Regions from separate parts of the Micromonospora sp. NPDC005413 genome, predicted to be linked through region 3. Evidence: predicted binding sites of a transcription regulator. Region 3 holds the regulator's gene; each other region holds the start of a gene.
What was found. Region 3 encodes HrcA, which represses chaperone genes, less so after heat shock. Its sites were predicted from a motif close to GGTTNGCACNCTCNNNNNGAGNGTGCNAACC; they were not measured.
Positions count from the first base shown of each region.

Region 1: a site for HrcA is predicted at 1,964-1,994, ahead of groES (co-chaperone GroES). Genes of this name have one in related genera too.
Region 2: a site for HrcA is predicted at 2,301-2,331, ahead of groL (chaperonin GroEL). Genes of this name have one in related genera too.

Region 1 is NZ_JBEXEV010000002.1:541,678-546,353, reverse strand. It holds gene ybaK (Cys-tRNA(Pro) deacylase) at 122-601, opposite strand; gene ABZS37_RS05290 (methyltransferase domain-containing protein) at 612-1,808, opposite strand; gene groES (co-chaperone GroES) at 2,127-2,441, shown strand; gene groL (chaperonin GroEL) at 2,512-4,146, shown strand; gene ABZS37_RS05275 (molybdopterin-dependent oxidoreductase) at 4,317-4,676, shown strand, end outside.
Region 2 is NZ_JBEXEV010000006.1:88,865-93,540, reverse strand. It holds gene ABZS37_RS10595 (GNAT family N-acetyltransferase) at 1-442, opposite strand, end outside; gene ABZS37_RS10590 (cold-shock protein) at 779-982, shown strand; gene ABZS37_RS10585 (hypothetical protein) at 1,336-2,253, shown strand; gene groL (chaperonin GroEL) at 2,524-4,146, shown strand; gene ABZS37_RS10575 (hypothetical protein) at 4,203-4,451, opposite strand; gene ABZS37_RS10570 (GNAT family N-acetyltransferase) at 4,538-4,676, opposite strand, start outside.
Region 3 is NZ_JBEXEV010000032.1:65,339-70,014, forward strand. It holds gene hemW (radical SAM family heme chaperone HemW) at 1-565, shown strand, start outside; gene ABZS37_RS26375 (DUF4870 domain-containing protein) at 622-1,263, opposite strand; gene hrcA (heat-inducible transcriptional repressor HrcA) at 1,489-2,511, shown strand; gene dnaJ (molecular chaperone DnaJ) at 2,585-3,730, shown strand; gene ABZS37_RS26390 (16S rRNA (uracil(1498)-N(3))-methyltransferase) at 3,732-4,466, shown strand; gene ppk2 (polyphosphate kinase 2) at 4,673-4,676, opposite strand, start outside.

The sequences.
Region 1 (4,676 bases), on a different contig from region 3:
TGCGCACCGTCGTGAGTCCACAAGGCTGCGCAGGTGTCAAGTTCGTTGGGAGCGATAACAATTCAGCAACGCGACTGTTACTCCCTGGCTACCCAGGAGGAGTCGACCGTAATGAAAGCCCTCAGCGGGTCTGCAACGGCGCGGTGCGGGCGTCGGTCAGCGCCACCAGATCCGCCGCGGCCAGTTCGAGTTGCAGGCCGCGCCGACCGGCCGAGACGTAGATCGTCGGGAGGGTCAACGCGGAGTCGTCCAGCACGGTGGGCAGCCGCCGACGCTGCCCCAGCGGGCTGATCCCACCGCGTACGTAGCCGGTGGCGCGCTCGGCGACCGCACGGTCGGCCAGCACCGCCCGCTTGCCACCGACCGCAGCCGCGAGTGCCTTGAGATCCAGCTCGCCGGTGACCGGGACGACCGCCACGGTGAGCGCGCCGTCGACCTCGGTCACCAGCGACTTGAACACGCGCTCCGGTGCCACGCCGAGCGCGACCGCCACCAACGCGCCGTAGTTCGGGGCGTCCGGCGCCACCCGGTACGGATGGGTGCGATGCGCGACTCCGCGCTTGACCACCAGTGCCGTTGCCGGAGTGCCCTGTCCTGCCACGCCACCGACGCTAGTCGACCGGCCGGCCGACGAGCACCGTCGGTGCGCCGCCAACCCGGGTGAGCACCAGGCTCGCCGCCGCGTCGCCAGCCAACCGCAGATCCCGCCGAAGCTGCTCCGGGGTGAGCGCGGAACCGCGCTTGAGGATCTCCACCCGGCCCACCTGACGGTCCCGCAGCAGCGCCCGCAGGCGCTTGAGCGAGAACGGCAGCACGTCGGTGATCTCCAGGCAGCGCGCGTACGGAGTGCGGGTCGGGTGGTCGGCGTAGAGGTAGGCGATGCTCGGATCGCCGAGGGTGGCGTCCAGTTCGTCGGCCAGTTCGGCGACGAGGTGCGCGCGGACCACCGCCGGGTCCGGGTCGTACAGGTAGCGGCGCGGCGGCCCGACCGGCGCTTCGTTGGCGCCCGAGCCGATGAGCTGGTGGCAGTGGGCCTCGACGCCCTCCTGTCGGTAGAGCGTGGCGCGGCGGGGCACCTCCGCCAGCTCGCCGCACCAGAGCGCGGCCTCGACCAGGTCGCCGTCCACGCCAACCCACTCCGCCTCCGCGCCGGCCGGGATGAGCGCGTGGTCCAGGCCCGGTGCCACCTTCACCACGGTGCGCGGCACCCGCTCGGCCAGCCCGGTGACGAAATCCCACGGTGGCGAGTAGGCACGCGGGTCGAAGATCCGTCGCCCGGTGCCGGTCGTGCGTCGGGCCGGGTCGCAGAAGACCCCGTCGACCCGGGACACGTCGAACGCGGTGGCATCTCCGCACTCGACCGTGAACAACTCGGCCAGCCCGGCCGCCGCGGCGTTGGCGGCGGCCATCGCGGCGGTCACCGGGTCGGCCTCCACCCCGTACACCCGGATGCCGGCGCGGGCGGCGGCCAGCGCGTCGGCGCCGAGGCCACAGCCGAGGTCGGCCAGGGTGCGCACGCCGGCCGCGTACAGCCGGGCGGCCCGACGGTCGGCGACCACCCGACGGGTGGCCTGCTCCAGGCCTGGGCGGGTGAGGAACATCCCAGCGGCGGTCGGGCCGAACTTGCCGACCGCCCGGCGGCGCAGCTCGGCCTGGGTGAGCGCCGCCGCGGCCAGCGTCGGCGGCACCCCGGCCGCGCGCAGCGCCGACGCCGCGGCCAACGGATCACCGCCGGCCAGCCCGGCCGCCGCCGTGAGCGCGGCCGACCCCTCGGGGGTACGCAGCGCCGCCAGCTGATCGAGATCCACCCGGCCATTGTCCCGGCCCGGCCGGGCTGCCCGGACGGTGGTGTCAGTCGGTGGGCGTGGCGGCTGTTGCGGTGACGACTGGCGGAACTGTGGCGACACGGAGGACGGCGCGCTGGCACTCTCCTTGACGGAGTGCTAGCCACGGAATAACCTGCGATTAGCACTCTCACCCTGAGGGTGCCAGCTTCCGGGTCTCGCGACCCGGGTGCGCACGCCAGGCGGACCGGCACCCGCGACGACGGCCCCGCCCGGTGGCATGAGGCAATTGACGCTGGTCGGCCCCGCCGGCCAGCAACGAAACCAGTACCCCAGGAGGGTATGCCCGTGACTACGGCGACCAAGGTAGCGATCAAGCCGCTCGAGGACCGGATTCTGGTCCAGGCGAACGAGGCTGAGACCACCACGGCGTCGGGCATCGTGATCCCCGACACCGCCAAGGAGAAGCCGCAGGAGGGCACTGTCCTCGCTGTCGGCCCGGGGCGCGTTGACGACTCCGGCAACCGGATCCCGGTTGACGTGACCGTCGGCGACACCGTCCTTTACTCGAAGTACGGCGGCACCGAGGTCAAGTACGCGGGCGAGGAGTACCTGGTGCTCTCCGCCCGCGACGTCCTCGCGGTCATCGAGAAGTAAGCAACCGATCAGTGTCACTGCCCCGGTCCGGCTCGCCGGGCCGGGGCAATGGCGCTTCGAAGGGACATACATGGCGAAGATCCTGAGCTTCTCGGACGACGCCCGGCACCTGCTGGAGCACGGTGTCAACGCCCTCGCGGATGTGGTCAAGGTCACCCTCGGCCCGCGCGGGCGCAACGTCGTCCTGGACAAGAAATTCGGTGCGCCCACGATCACCAACGATGGTGTGACCATCGCCAAGGAGATCGAGCTCACCAACCCGTACGAGAACCTTGGCGCGCAGCTGGTCAAGGAGGTGGCGACCAAGACCAACGACGTCGCCGGCGACGGGACCACCACCGCGACCGTGCTGGCCCAGGCGATGGTTCGTGAGGGTCTGCGCAACGTCACCGCCGGCACCAACCCGGCCGGCATCAAGCGGGGCATCGACGCGGCGGCCGTCAAGGTCTCCGAGGCGCTGCTCGGCCGTGCCGCAGAGGTCACCACCAAGGAGTCGATCGCGAACGTGGCGACGATCTCCGCGCAGGACGCCACGATCGGTGATCTGATCGCCGAGGCGATGGAGCGGGTCGGCCGCGACGGTGTCATCACCGTCGAGGAGGGCACCATGCTCACCACCGAGCTGGAGGTGACCGAGGGTCTCCAGTTCGACAAGGGCTTCATCTCGCCGAACTTCGTCACCGACCTGGAGGGTCAGGAGTCCGTCCTTGAGGACGCGTACATCCTGGTCACCACCCAGAAGATCTCGGCGATCGAGGAGCTGCTGCCGCTGCTGGAGAAGGTCCTGCAGAACAGCAAGCCCCTGCTGATCATCGCCGAGGACGTGGACGGCCAGGCGCTCTCCACACTGGTGGTCAACTCGCTGCGCAAGACCCTCAAGGTCTGCGCGGTCAAGGCTCCGGGCTTCGGTGACCGGCGCAAGGCGATGCTCCAGGACATTGCGATCTCCACGGGCGCCGAGCTGGTCGCCCCGGAGCTGGGCTACAAGATCGACCAGGTCGGCCTGGAGGTGCTCGGCACCGCCCGGCGCGTCGTGGTCGACAAGGAGAACACCACGATCGTCGACGGCGGCGGCCAGAAGTCCGACGTCGCCGACCGGGTGTCCCAGATCCGCAAGGAGATCGAGGCCTCCGACTCCGACTGGGACCGGGAGAAGCTGGCCGAGCGGCTGGCGAAGCTCTCCGGTGGCATCGCCGTGATCAAGGCGGGTGCGGCGACCGAGGTCGAGATGAAGGAGCGCAAGCACCGCATCGAGGACGCCATCGCGGCGACCAAGGCTGCGGTCGAGGAGGGCACCGTGCCCGGCGGCGGCGCCGCCCTGGTGCAGATCCGCTCGGTCCTCGACGACGACCTGGGCTTCACCGGTGACGAGAAGGTCGGCGTCTCGGTCGTGCGCAAGTCGCTCGTCGAGCCGCTGCGCTGGATCGCTCAGAACGCCGGTCACGACGGTTACGTCGTGACCCAGAAGGTCGCCGACATGCAGTGGGGCAACGGCCTCGACGCCGCCACCGGCGAGTACGTCGACCTGGTCAAGGCCGGCATCATCGACCCGGTGAAGGTGACCCGCAACGCGGTCACCAACGCCGCCTCGATCGCCGGTCTGCTGCTCACCACGGAGAGCCTCGTGGTGGAGAAGCCGGAGAAGGCCGAGCCGGCCGCCGCCGGCGGGCACGGCCACGGCCACCAGCACGGCCCGGGCTTCTGACCCGGTAGCGATACCCGTCCCGGGGCACACCGCCGTATGGCGATGTGCCCCGGCTCGTCTTGCGGGTCATCACCGGACGTTGACGTTGACGTTGACGTCGGCGTCGGCGTCGGCGTTGCCGTTGCCGCTGACGTTGGCGACTGGGCGCGATGATCGCGCACACTGGGCCGATGAGCACCACGTCACGGCGGTACGCCGCGCTGGCCGGAGTGACCGCCGCGGCCGTCGCGATCGGGATCGCCGAACCAGTGGCAGTGCTGACCGGTCCTCGGTCGGCGCCCCTGGTCGCGGTCGGCGGGGTTGTCGTCGACGCCGTCCCCGAATCGCTGAAGCAGTTCGCCATCGACCTGTTCGGCACCGCCGACAAGATCGCGTTACTGGTCGGCACGGCCCTGCTGCTCGGAGGGTTCGCCGCGCTGTTCGGTGTGCTGGCGGTCCGCCGGCTGGCACTCGGCCTGGCCGGCATCGCCGCGTTCGGCGCCATCGGCACCGCCGCCGCGCTGACCCGTCCCGGTGCGGACGCCGCCGAC
Region 2 (4,676 bases), on a different contig from region 3:
GGTACGCCCGGTAGGCGCGGTCGTTGCCGACCACCACCTCCAGCAGTAACTCCGGCCGGCCGCAGGCGCGTGACCAGGCGGCGACCCCGTCGATCAGCTCGCCGAGCAGCCCGCTGCCCCGCCAGGTCGGCGTGACGTACACGGCGTAGATCACCGTCAGCCCGGGCTCGTTCGGGGCGACCATGCCACCGGCGTGCCCAACCAGCCGTCCGTCCGGGTCGGCGATGAACTGCGCGTTGCTGGAGCCGGCCGAGGTGTACGCGACCCGCGCGGCGAACTCGGTGTGCGGTCGGGCTGCCGCGTCCGCCAGGGTCTCCAGGAAGGCCAACGGTGCGTCGGCGAGCATCTCCAGGCGCAGTGCTCGCATCCGGGCGGCGTCCTCCGGCCGAACCCGACGGATCTCCGCCTGGCGAACAACGGTTGAGCCGGTAGCGGTGGTCATGTCCGCATGCCTACCACAGGTGCTGGACGCCGTTTTCCGAGCTGTGCCCGATCTCCGTCGCCTCGCGGCACCGCCTCGTTCTCTTTTGCCGACGGTACTCATGGGCGTAAATCTGATTGATCGAAAACCTGGGTGGCCGGCGCGGCTGGAGGCGGCGCCGGAGCGCCCGGGAGTATGCCCGATTTGTGGGCGGTGCGCGGGCGTCGCTCCTCGTGTAGCGTGCGATTTCGGTCACCTCTTTCAGTGGTCGTCATCGATCGCTGAGGCGGGTCCGAGGGCGCCCGGCCGCGCCGTGCGCCGGGCAGGCAACGCCGTGCAGAGTGAGGGAAGTGCACCGTGGCACAGGGCGCCGTGAAGTGGTTCAACGCCGAAAAGGGCTACGGCTTCATCGCCGTCGACGGCGGTCAGGACGTGTTCGTTCACTTCTCCGCGATCGAGATGGACGGCTACAAGGCGCTGGACGACGGCCAGCGGGTGGAGTTCGAGATCGCCCAGGGCCAGAAGGGCCCGCAGGCGGAGCACGTACGCATCGTCGCCTGAGTTCCGTCCCCGATCGGCCCCGCGCGTCGGGGCTGCGGCGCGGGCGCGCACCCGGGAAGATCGTGAACCGTTCCAGCCGATGCTGAGGAGCGTTCATGACCGACCAGCCACCCTCGCCCACCCCACCCCCCGGGCCGGGGGAGTCGGGCCCGTTCGACCCGGCCTCGCCCGCCAGCGGTTCTGGCGCGGCACCGGGCACGCCGCCCGCCTCTGAGCCGCCGCCCGGGCCGACCCAGGGTTGGGGTCAAGCCGGCCCCGTCGGTCCGCCGCCCGGCTGGGATCCCGCGCAGGGAGGTTGGGGTCCGCCGCCTCCTGGGTGGGTGTTTCCGCCCACTGGCGGCTACCCGCCCGGGGTGGGTCCCTACGGAGGGCAGCCGTGGTATCCAGGGCCGCCGACCGGCTGGTACCCGCCGGGTCATGGCCTCGACCCCAACGATGCCCTGGTCACTCCGCCCGGTGCCGGTATCCAGGGCTGGCTCAGCCGGTTCAACGGGGCGCTGCGTCGAGGTTGGCGGCAGTTGGTGCCGATCCTGCTCCTCACCCAGGTGCTGCCGGCGGCGGTCCTCTCGGTCATCTCGCTGGGCGTGGACCCGTCGGCCGGCTGGGAGACGCAGGCCGAGTTGGACCCGGCGGGCGGGCTGCCGGACAACTTCGCCCTCGACCTGGCAACGCTTCTCGTGGCGCTGATCGGCGGCAGCCTGCTCATTGGTCTGGTGCAGGCGGTGGGGTGGGCCGCCGGCAGTTGGGTGATCACTCAGCAGGCGGCCGGCAGGCCGGCCAGCATCGACGCGGCGCTGCGGTACGGCGTGCGCCGGGCGCTCGGCCTGTGGGGTTGGACTCTGCTGATCAGTGTGCTCGTCGGTGTAGGTGTCTGTTTCTGCGTACTGCCGGGCATCTACCTGGCGTTCGCGCTGAGCATGGCCGGCCCGGTCTACCTCTTTGAACGGCAGAACCCGATCGGCCGGTCGTTCCGGATGTTCCACGACCGGCTCGGGCTGTTGCTCGGCCGGGTGGCGCTGGTGGGCGGGGTGGTGATCGTCGGCAGCATGATTCCCGGTTTCCTGGAGTCGCTGGGCACCGTCGCGTTCGGTCCGGACCCGCTGGCGTCGCCGGGCGCCGCGGTCGGGGCGGTGGCCGTGATCGGGGTCACTGCGGTGCTGGCCCTGCCGGCCCACCTCGTCCAGTTGGTCGGCCTGCTGATCACATACACCGAGCAGCGGGCCCATGAGGCGCCGGTAAACGCTGCCGGACTGGCAGCGGAACTCGGCTGAGCGGCCCCATCGTGCTTGCACTCGGCAGGGGAGAGTGCTAAACAAGTCATTGGCACTCGCATACCGTGAGTGCCAATGGTCGGGACGGTGGGGCCAGGTTGCACCGGCGTGGAGACGCCGGGGCGACACATGGCCGGTCGTCGCGGGCTATCCGGCCCGGCCGAAGGACGTCGTCGTCGCCAGGTGGCGACGTCCCAAGGTGCGTACACCAGGCGGCCCATCCGGGGCACATCTCGGGTGGCCCGTGAGTGTCCAGGAGGACAACGCCGTATGGCCAAGATGATCGCGTTCGACGAAGAGGCGCGCCGCGGCCTCGAGCGGGGCATGAACCAGCTCGCCGACGCCGTAAAGGTGACCCTCGGCCCCAAGGGCCGCAACGTCGTGCTCGAGAAGAAGTGGGGTGCCCCCACCATCACCAACGATGGTGTGAGCATCGCCAAGGAGATCGAGCTCGAGGACCCGTACGAGAAGATCGGCGCTGAGCTGGTCAAGGAGGTCGCCAAGAAGACCGACGACGTTGCCGGTGACGGCACGACGACGGCGACCGTCCTGGCCCAGGCCCTGGTTCGCGAGGGCCTGCGCAACGTGGCCGCTGGCGCCAACCCGATGGCCCTGAAGCGGGGCATCGAGGCTGCGGTCGCGAGCGTCTCGGAGGAGCTGTCCAAGCTCGCCAAGGACGTCGAGACCAAGGAGCAGATCGCCTCCACCGCCTCCATCTCCGCTGGCGACAGCACCGTCGGCGAGATCATCGCCGAGGCGATGGACAAGGTCGGCAAGGAAGGCGTCATCACCGTCGAGGAGAGCAACACCTTCGGGCTGGAGCTGGAGCTCACCGAGGGTATGCGCTTCGACAAGGGCTACATCTCGGCCTACTTCATGACCGACCCGGAGCGTATGGAGGCCGTCTTCGACGACCCGTACATCCTGATCGCCAACAGCAAGATCTCGTCGGTGAAGGACCTGCTCCCGATCCTGGAGAAGGTCATGCAGTCGGGCAAGCCGCTGCTGATCATCGCCGAGGACCTGGAGGGCGAGGCTCTCGCCACCCTGGTGGTCAACAAGGTCCGTGGCACCTTCAAGTCTGTCGCCGTCAAGGCGCCGGGCTTCGGTGACCGCCGCAAGGCCATGCTGACCGACATCGCCATCCTCGCCGGTGGCCAGGTCATCAGCGAGGAGGTCGGCCTCAAGCTCGACGCCGCCAGCCTCGACATGCTGGGCCGCGCCCGCAAGGTCGTGGTGACCAAGGACGAGACCACCATCGTCGACGGTGCCGGTGACGCCGAGCAGATCCAGGGCCGGGTCAACCAGATCCGGGCCGAGATCGACAAGAGCGACTCCGACTACGACCGGGAGAAGCTGCAGGAGCGGCTGGCCAAGCTGGCCGGCGGCGTTGCGGTCATCAAGGTCGGCGCGGCCACCGAGGTCGAGCTCAAGGAGCGCAAGCACCGCATCGAGGACGCCGTTCGCAACGCGAAGGCGGCCGTCGAAGAGGGCATCGTCCCGGGTGGTGGCGTCGCGCTGGTGCAGGCCGGCAAGACCGCCTTCGACAAGCTCGACCTGGTCGGCGACGAGGCGACCGGTGCGAACATCGTCAAGGTCGCGCTGGACGCCCCGCTGCGGCAGATCGCCGTCAACGCCGGCCTTGAGGGCGGCGTCGTGGTGGAGAAGGTCCGTAACCTCGAAGCGGGTCACGGCCTCAACGCCGCCAACGGCGAGTACGTTGACCTGCTGGCCGCGGGCATCATCGACCCGGCCAAGGTGACGCGCTCGGCGCTGCAGAACGCCGCTTCCATCGCGGCGCTCTTCCTCACCACCGAAGCCGTTGTCGCGGACAAGCCGGAGAAGAACCCGGCTGCCCCGGCTGGCCCGGGTGGCGGGGACATGGACTTCTGAGTCCAGATCCGACACAGAACGGGGCGGGCCGCTGACGCGGTCCGCCCCGTTCGTCGTCAGGTCGGTAGTGGGCGCTGGTTGCGCCGCTTCTGCGCCCGGTCGTACGGCGGAAGCAGTTGGATCGGGGCGTCCACCATCTCCTGCGGCTCCTCGACCATCGCCGACTCGCCGTCGGTGGTCATCTCGGCCAGTTGCTCGGCGTCGCCGTAGTCGAGCCGGTCGAATGGCAGTTGGCCGGGGAGTTCGCCGACCGGTTTCCAGGTGATCGGCGGGCCGTCCTCGGTCTTGTCGTCATCCGTGGTCATGGCTGCCTCCTCTACCGAAACGGTAGGGGGCGTCGATGGCCGATGCGGGCGAATGGCGCTATCAGGGCCTATATCCTATTCGCCCCTTATTCTGCGCCGACTGTCCGCCGGTACAGGAAGAAGACCCGCTCGATCCGGGCACCCGCGCTGCCCGAGTAGAACGGCACCGGCCCCACCCAGCCGATCTGCGCCCGGCCCACCCCTGCCGCCTGCTGGTCTTGTAGG
Region 3 (4,676 bases):
CAGCGCGTACGCCCTGATCGTCGAGGACGGCACCCGGCTCGCCGCCCGGATGCGGCGCGGCGAGCTGGCGTACCCCAGTGACGACGTCGCCGCGGACCGCTACCTGGCCGCGGAGGCCGCCCTCGACGCGGCCGGCCTGTCCTGGTACGAGGTCTCCAACTGGGCCCGCACCGACGAGGCCCGATGCCGGCACAACCTGCTGTACTGGACCGGCGCGGACTGGTGGGGGCTGGGGCCGGGGGCCCACAGCCACGTCGGCGGGGTGCGCTGGTGGAACGTCAAGCACCCCTCGGCGTACGCCCAGCGGCTCGCCGCGGGAGCGTCACCCGGCCTGGCCCGGGAGGTGCTCACCGTCGACGAGGCCCACATGGAGGACGTGATGCTCCGGCTGCGGCTCGCCAGCGGCCTGCCGCTGGCGGTGCTCGACGCCACTGGCCGCGCGGGCGCCGAGCGGGCGCTGGCCGGCGGCCTGCTGGCCGCACCGGAGTACGCGGCCGGCCGGGCGGTGCTCACCCTGCGCGGCCGGCTGCTCGCCGACGCGGTCGTGCGCGACCTGCTGCCCTGAGCGGGCGCGCCGGTAGCGGTACTGCGGGCCGGCCGGGGGAGCGGCCGGCCCGGGGGTCACTTGATGAAGTTGGCCGACATCGGGTACCGGTAGGGCGTGCCCTCGTTGGCCTTCATGCCGGCGATGATCCCGAACAGGATCTGGATCACTACGACGGCGATGCTGGGCAGGAAGAGCAGGCACCAGCTCACGAAGAGCAGCACGAACGCGATGATCGACCAGAGGATCTGGAAGTTCAGGGCGGCCAGGGCGTGCGCCCGGACGGTCGGCGACTGGTTGCCGCGGGCCAGGAAGGCGATGAGCGGGGCGACGAAGCCCAGCGGACCAAAGCTGATCAGCGCGCCGAGGGCCCCGCCGAAGTGCGCGACCAGCGCCCAGGTCTTGTCCTCATTGTTGGCGTAGCCGCCGCCGGGGCCGCCGTAGGCGCCACCGGGCGGATAGCCACCGGGCGGAAAACCCCCGGGCGGGGGAAAGCCGCCGGGCGGAGGGTAGCCACCCGCCGGAGGGTAGCCACCTGACGGCGGTTGGTCACCGGTGGGCGGCGGATAGCCACCGGCCGGGGGATACCCGCCCGGGCCGGGTGCCCCGGACAGTGGTGCGGTGGGCGGCTCGGCCGAAGGGAACGAGCCCGGGGAGGTCGGCTCCGGCGGGTAGTTGCCGGGGTCACCCGCTCCGGGAGGGCGAGGAGGTTCAGTCATGGGTGCCACCGTAGGGGCCCGTGGCAACGCCGCACCAGAGCGACACCGCCCGGCAGTGTGGGCCGATCGGCCCAGCGAGGTGGCGCGGGCCGCACCGATGGACCGTCGTTGATCATCGCGCTGGCGGGTACGCCGACGTAGACTGGCACTCGCTACAGTCGAGTGCCAGGACGGCCCGGCCGGGTCACGGTGCCGGCGGCCGACGTGTGACAGGAGGTGCGGAGGATGGGTCTCGACGACCGGAAACTGGCCGTGCTCCGCGCGATCGTCGAGGACTACGTCTCCACCCAGGAGCCGGTCGGCAGCAAGGCGTTGGTCGAGCGGCACCAGCTCGGGGTCTCCCCGGCCACGGTCCGCAACGACATGGCCGTGCTGGAGGAGGAGGGCTACATCCGGCAGCCGCACACCAGTGCCGGCCGGGTGCCCACCGACCGTGGCTACCGGCTCTTCGTCGACCGGCTGTCCAGAGTCAAGCCGCTCAGCCCGGCCGAGCGCCGCGCCATCGAGCGCTTCCTGGTCGGCGCGGTCGACCTCGACGACGTGGTGCACCGCACGGTGCGGCTGCTCGCTCAGCTGACCCGGCAGGTGGCCGTCGTGCAGTACCCGAGCCTGGCCCGCTCCTCGGTGCGTCACCTGGAGCTGGTGCCGATCTCCACCACCCGGTTGATGCTCGTCATGATCGCCGACACCGGGCGTGTGGAGCAGCGGCTGGTGGAGCTGCCCGGCCCGGTGCCCGCCGAGAACGTCACCGATCTGCGTCGGCTGGTCAACGAAAAGCTCACCGGCGCCCGGCTGTCCGATACGCCGCCGCTGGTGCAGACGCTGGTCGAGGAGGCGCCGGCCGAGCTGCGTCCGACGATGACCACCCTCGCCACGGTGTTGCTGGAGACGCTGGTCGAGCGGCACGAGGAACGGATCGCGCTGGCCGGCACCGCTAACCTCACCCGGGGCGGCCTGCTCGACTTCCAGGGCTCCCTGCGGCCGATCCTCGAAGCACTGGAGGAAGAGGTCGTGCTCCTCAAGCTCATCGGTGAGACTGAGCCGAGCACGACCCGGGTGCTGATCGGCGACGAGAACGAGTTCGACAACCTGCGCGCCGCCTCGGTGGTCAGCACCGGGTACGGCCCGGGCGCCACCATCGTGGGCGGCCTGGGGGTGCTGGGGCCCACCCGGATGGACTACCCCGGCAACATCGCCACGGTGCGCGCCGTGGCACGCTACGTGGGCGAGTTGCTGGCCCAGAACTGACAGTCAGGGCCGACGGCCGGCTGCTGCCGCCGGATCGGCGCAACGCGAGACGAACATGAGGACACGGAACGCAGTGGCCAGGGACTACTACGGCATTCTCGGTGTGAGCCGGGAAGCCTCCGATGACGAGATCAAGCGCGCCTATCGCAAGCTGGCGCGCCAGTTCCACCCGGACGTCAATCCGGACCCGGAGGCTCAGGAGAAGTTCAAGGACATCAACGCCGCGTACGAGGTCCTCTCGGACGACCGAAAGCGGCAGATCGTCGACCTGGGTGGCGACCCGCTCGCCCCGGGTGGCGGCGGTGCCGGAGGCCCGGGTGGCCCCGGCGGAGCCGGCCCGTTCGTCGGTTTCCAGGACATCATGGACGCGTTCTTCGGCGGGGCGGCGGGTGGCGCCCGTGGCCCCCGCCCGCGTACCCGGCCGGGCGCCGACGCGATCCTGCGGCTCGAGCTCGACCTGCACGAGACGGCGTTCGGCGTCGAGGCGCCGATCACCGTCGACACCGCGGTCCTCTGCACCACCTGCTCCGGCGCCGGCACGGCCGCCGGCACCCACCTGGCGACCTGCGAGGCGTGCGGCGGTCGCGGCGAGGTGCAGTCGGTGCAGCGCACCTTCCTCGGCCAGGTGGTCTCCGCCCGGCCGTGCACCGTGTGCCAGGGCTACGGCACCACCATCCCGCACCCCTGCCCCACCTGCGCCGGCGACGGCCGGGTGCGCACCCGCCGCTCGCTGACCGTCAAGATCCCGGCCGGCGTCGAGGACGGCATGCGGATCCGGCTGGCCCAGCAGGGCGAGGTGGGCCCGGGTGGCGGCACCGCCGGTGACCTCTACGTGGAGATCCACGAGCGGCCGCACGACGTGTACTCCCGCAAGGGCGACGACCTGCACTGCCGCGTCACCGTGCCGATGACGGCGGCGGCGCTCGGCACCCGGCTGACCATCAAGACCCTGGACAGCGAGGAGACGGTCGACGTCAAGGCCGGCACCCAGCCGGCCAGCACGCTGCGGCTGCGCGCCCGGGGTGTGCCGCACCTGCGCGGCACCGGCCGGGGCGACCTCTACGTGCACCTGGACGTCCGGACGCCCACCAAGCTCGACCCGGACCAGGAGAAGATGCTGCGCGACTTCGCCAAGACCCGCGGTGAGGAGGTCGCCGAGCTGTCCAAGCAGGGCGGCTTCTTCTCCCGGATGCGCGACGCGTTCAACGGGCACGCCTGAGGTGTCCGCGCCGCTGTTCCTGGTCGATGCGCTGCCCACCGGCGACGCGCTGACCCTGGACGGTCCGGAGGGACACCACGCGGCGACCGTGCAGCGCCTGCGGGTCGGCGAGGAGTTGCTGCTCGCCGACGGCCGGGGTGGCACAGCCGCCACCGTGGTCACCGCCGTCGGCCGGGGCAGCCTGGACCTCACCGTCACCTCCCGGGGGTACGCGGACGCGCCCGTACCCCGGCTGGTGACCGTGCAGGGCATCGCCAAGGGCGACCGGGGTGAACTGGCCGTGCAGGCGATGACCGAGGTCGGGGTCGACGAGATCGTGCCCTGGGCGGCCGCCCGCTCGGTGACCCAGTGGCGCGGCGACCGGGGCGTACGCGCCCGGGAAAAGTGGGTGGCCACCGCTCGGGAGGCCGCCAAGCAGGCCCGCCGCCCCTGGTTGCCGGTGGTGGCCGGTGCGCCCGACGAGTCCACCGCGACGGTGGCCCGCCGGATCGCTGGTGCCGCCGCCGGGTTCGTGCTGCACGAGGAGGCCGACGAGCGGCTGACCACGGCCGAGCTGCCGGCCATCGGTGAGATCGTCCTGGTGGTCGGCCCGGAGGGTGGCATCGCCCCGGCCGAGCTGACCGCCTTCCGGGAGGCCGGCGGGCGACCGGTCCGGCTCGGCCCGGCCGTGCTGCGCACCTCCACCGCCGGCGTAGCGGCGCTCAGCGTGCTCGCCACGCGACTGCGCCGCTGGTAACCCGCCCCCCACGCCCGCGCCCCCCGCGCCCGCGTGGCCGGTGCCCTGGGCGCCGTCGATCTAGGGCAAATTGTTGCTGAAGGAGATCGACTAGCAGCGATATGCCCTAGATCGACGCGGCGTAGCGCGGGCGGCGGGGCGGGGCGGGCGGCGGCGCGGGCGGCGGGGCGGGGCGGGTGGCGGGGCGGGGCGGGGCGGCGGGGGCGTTAG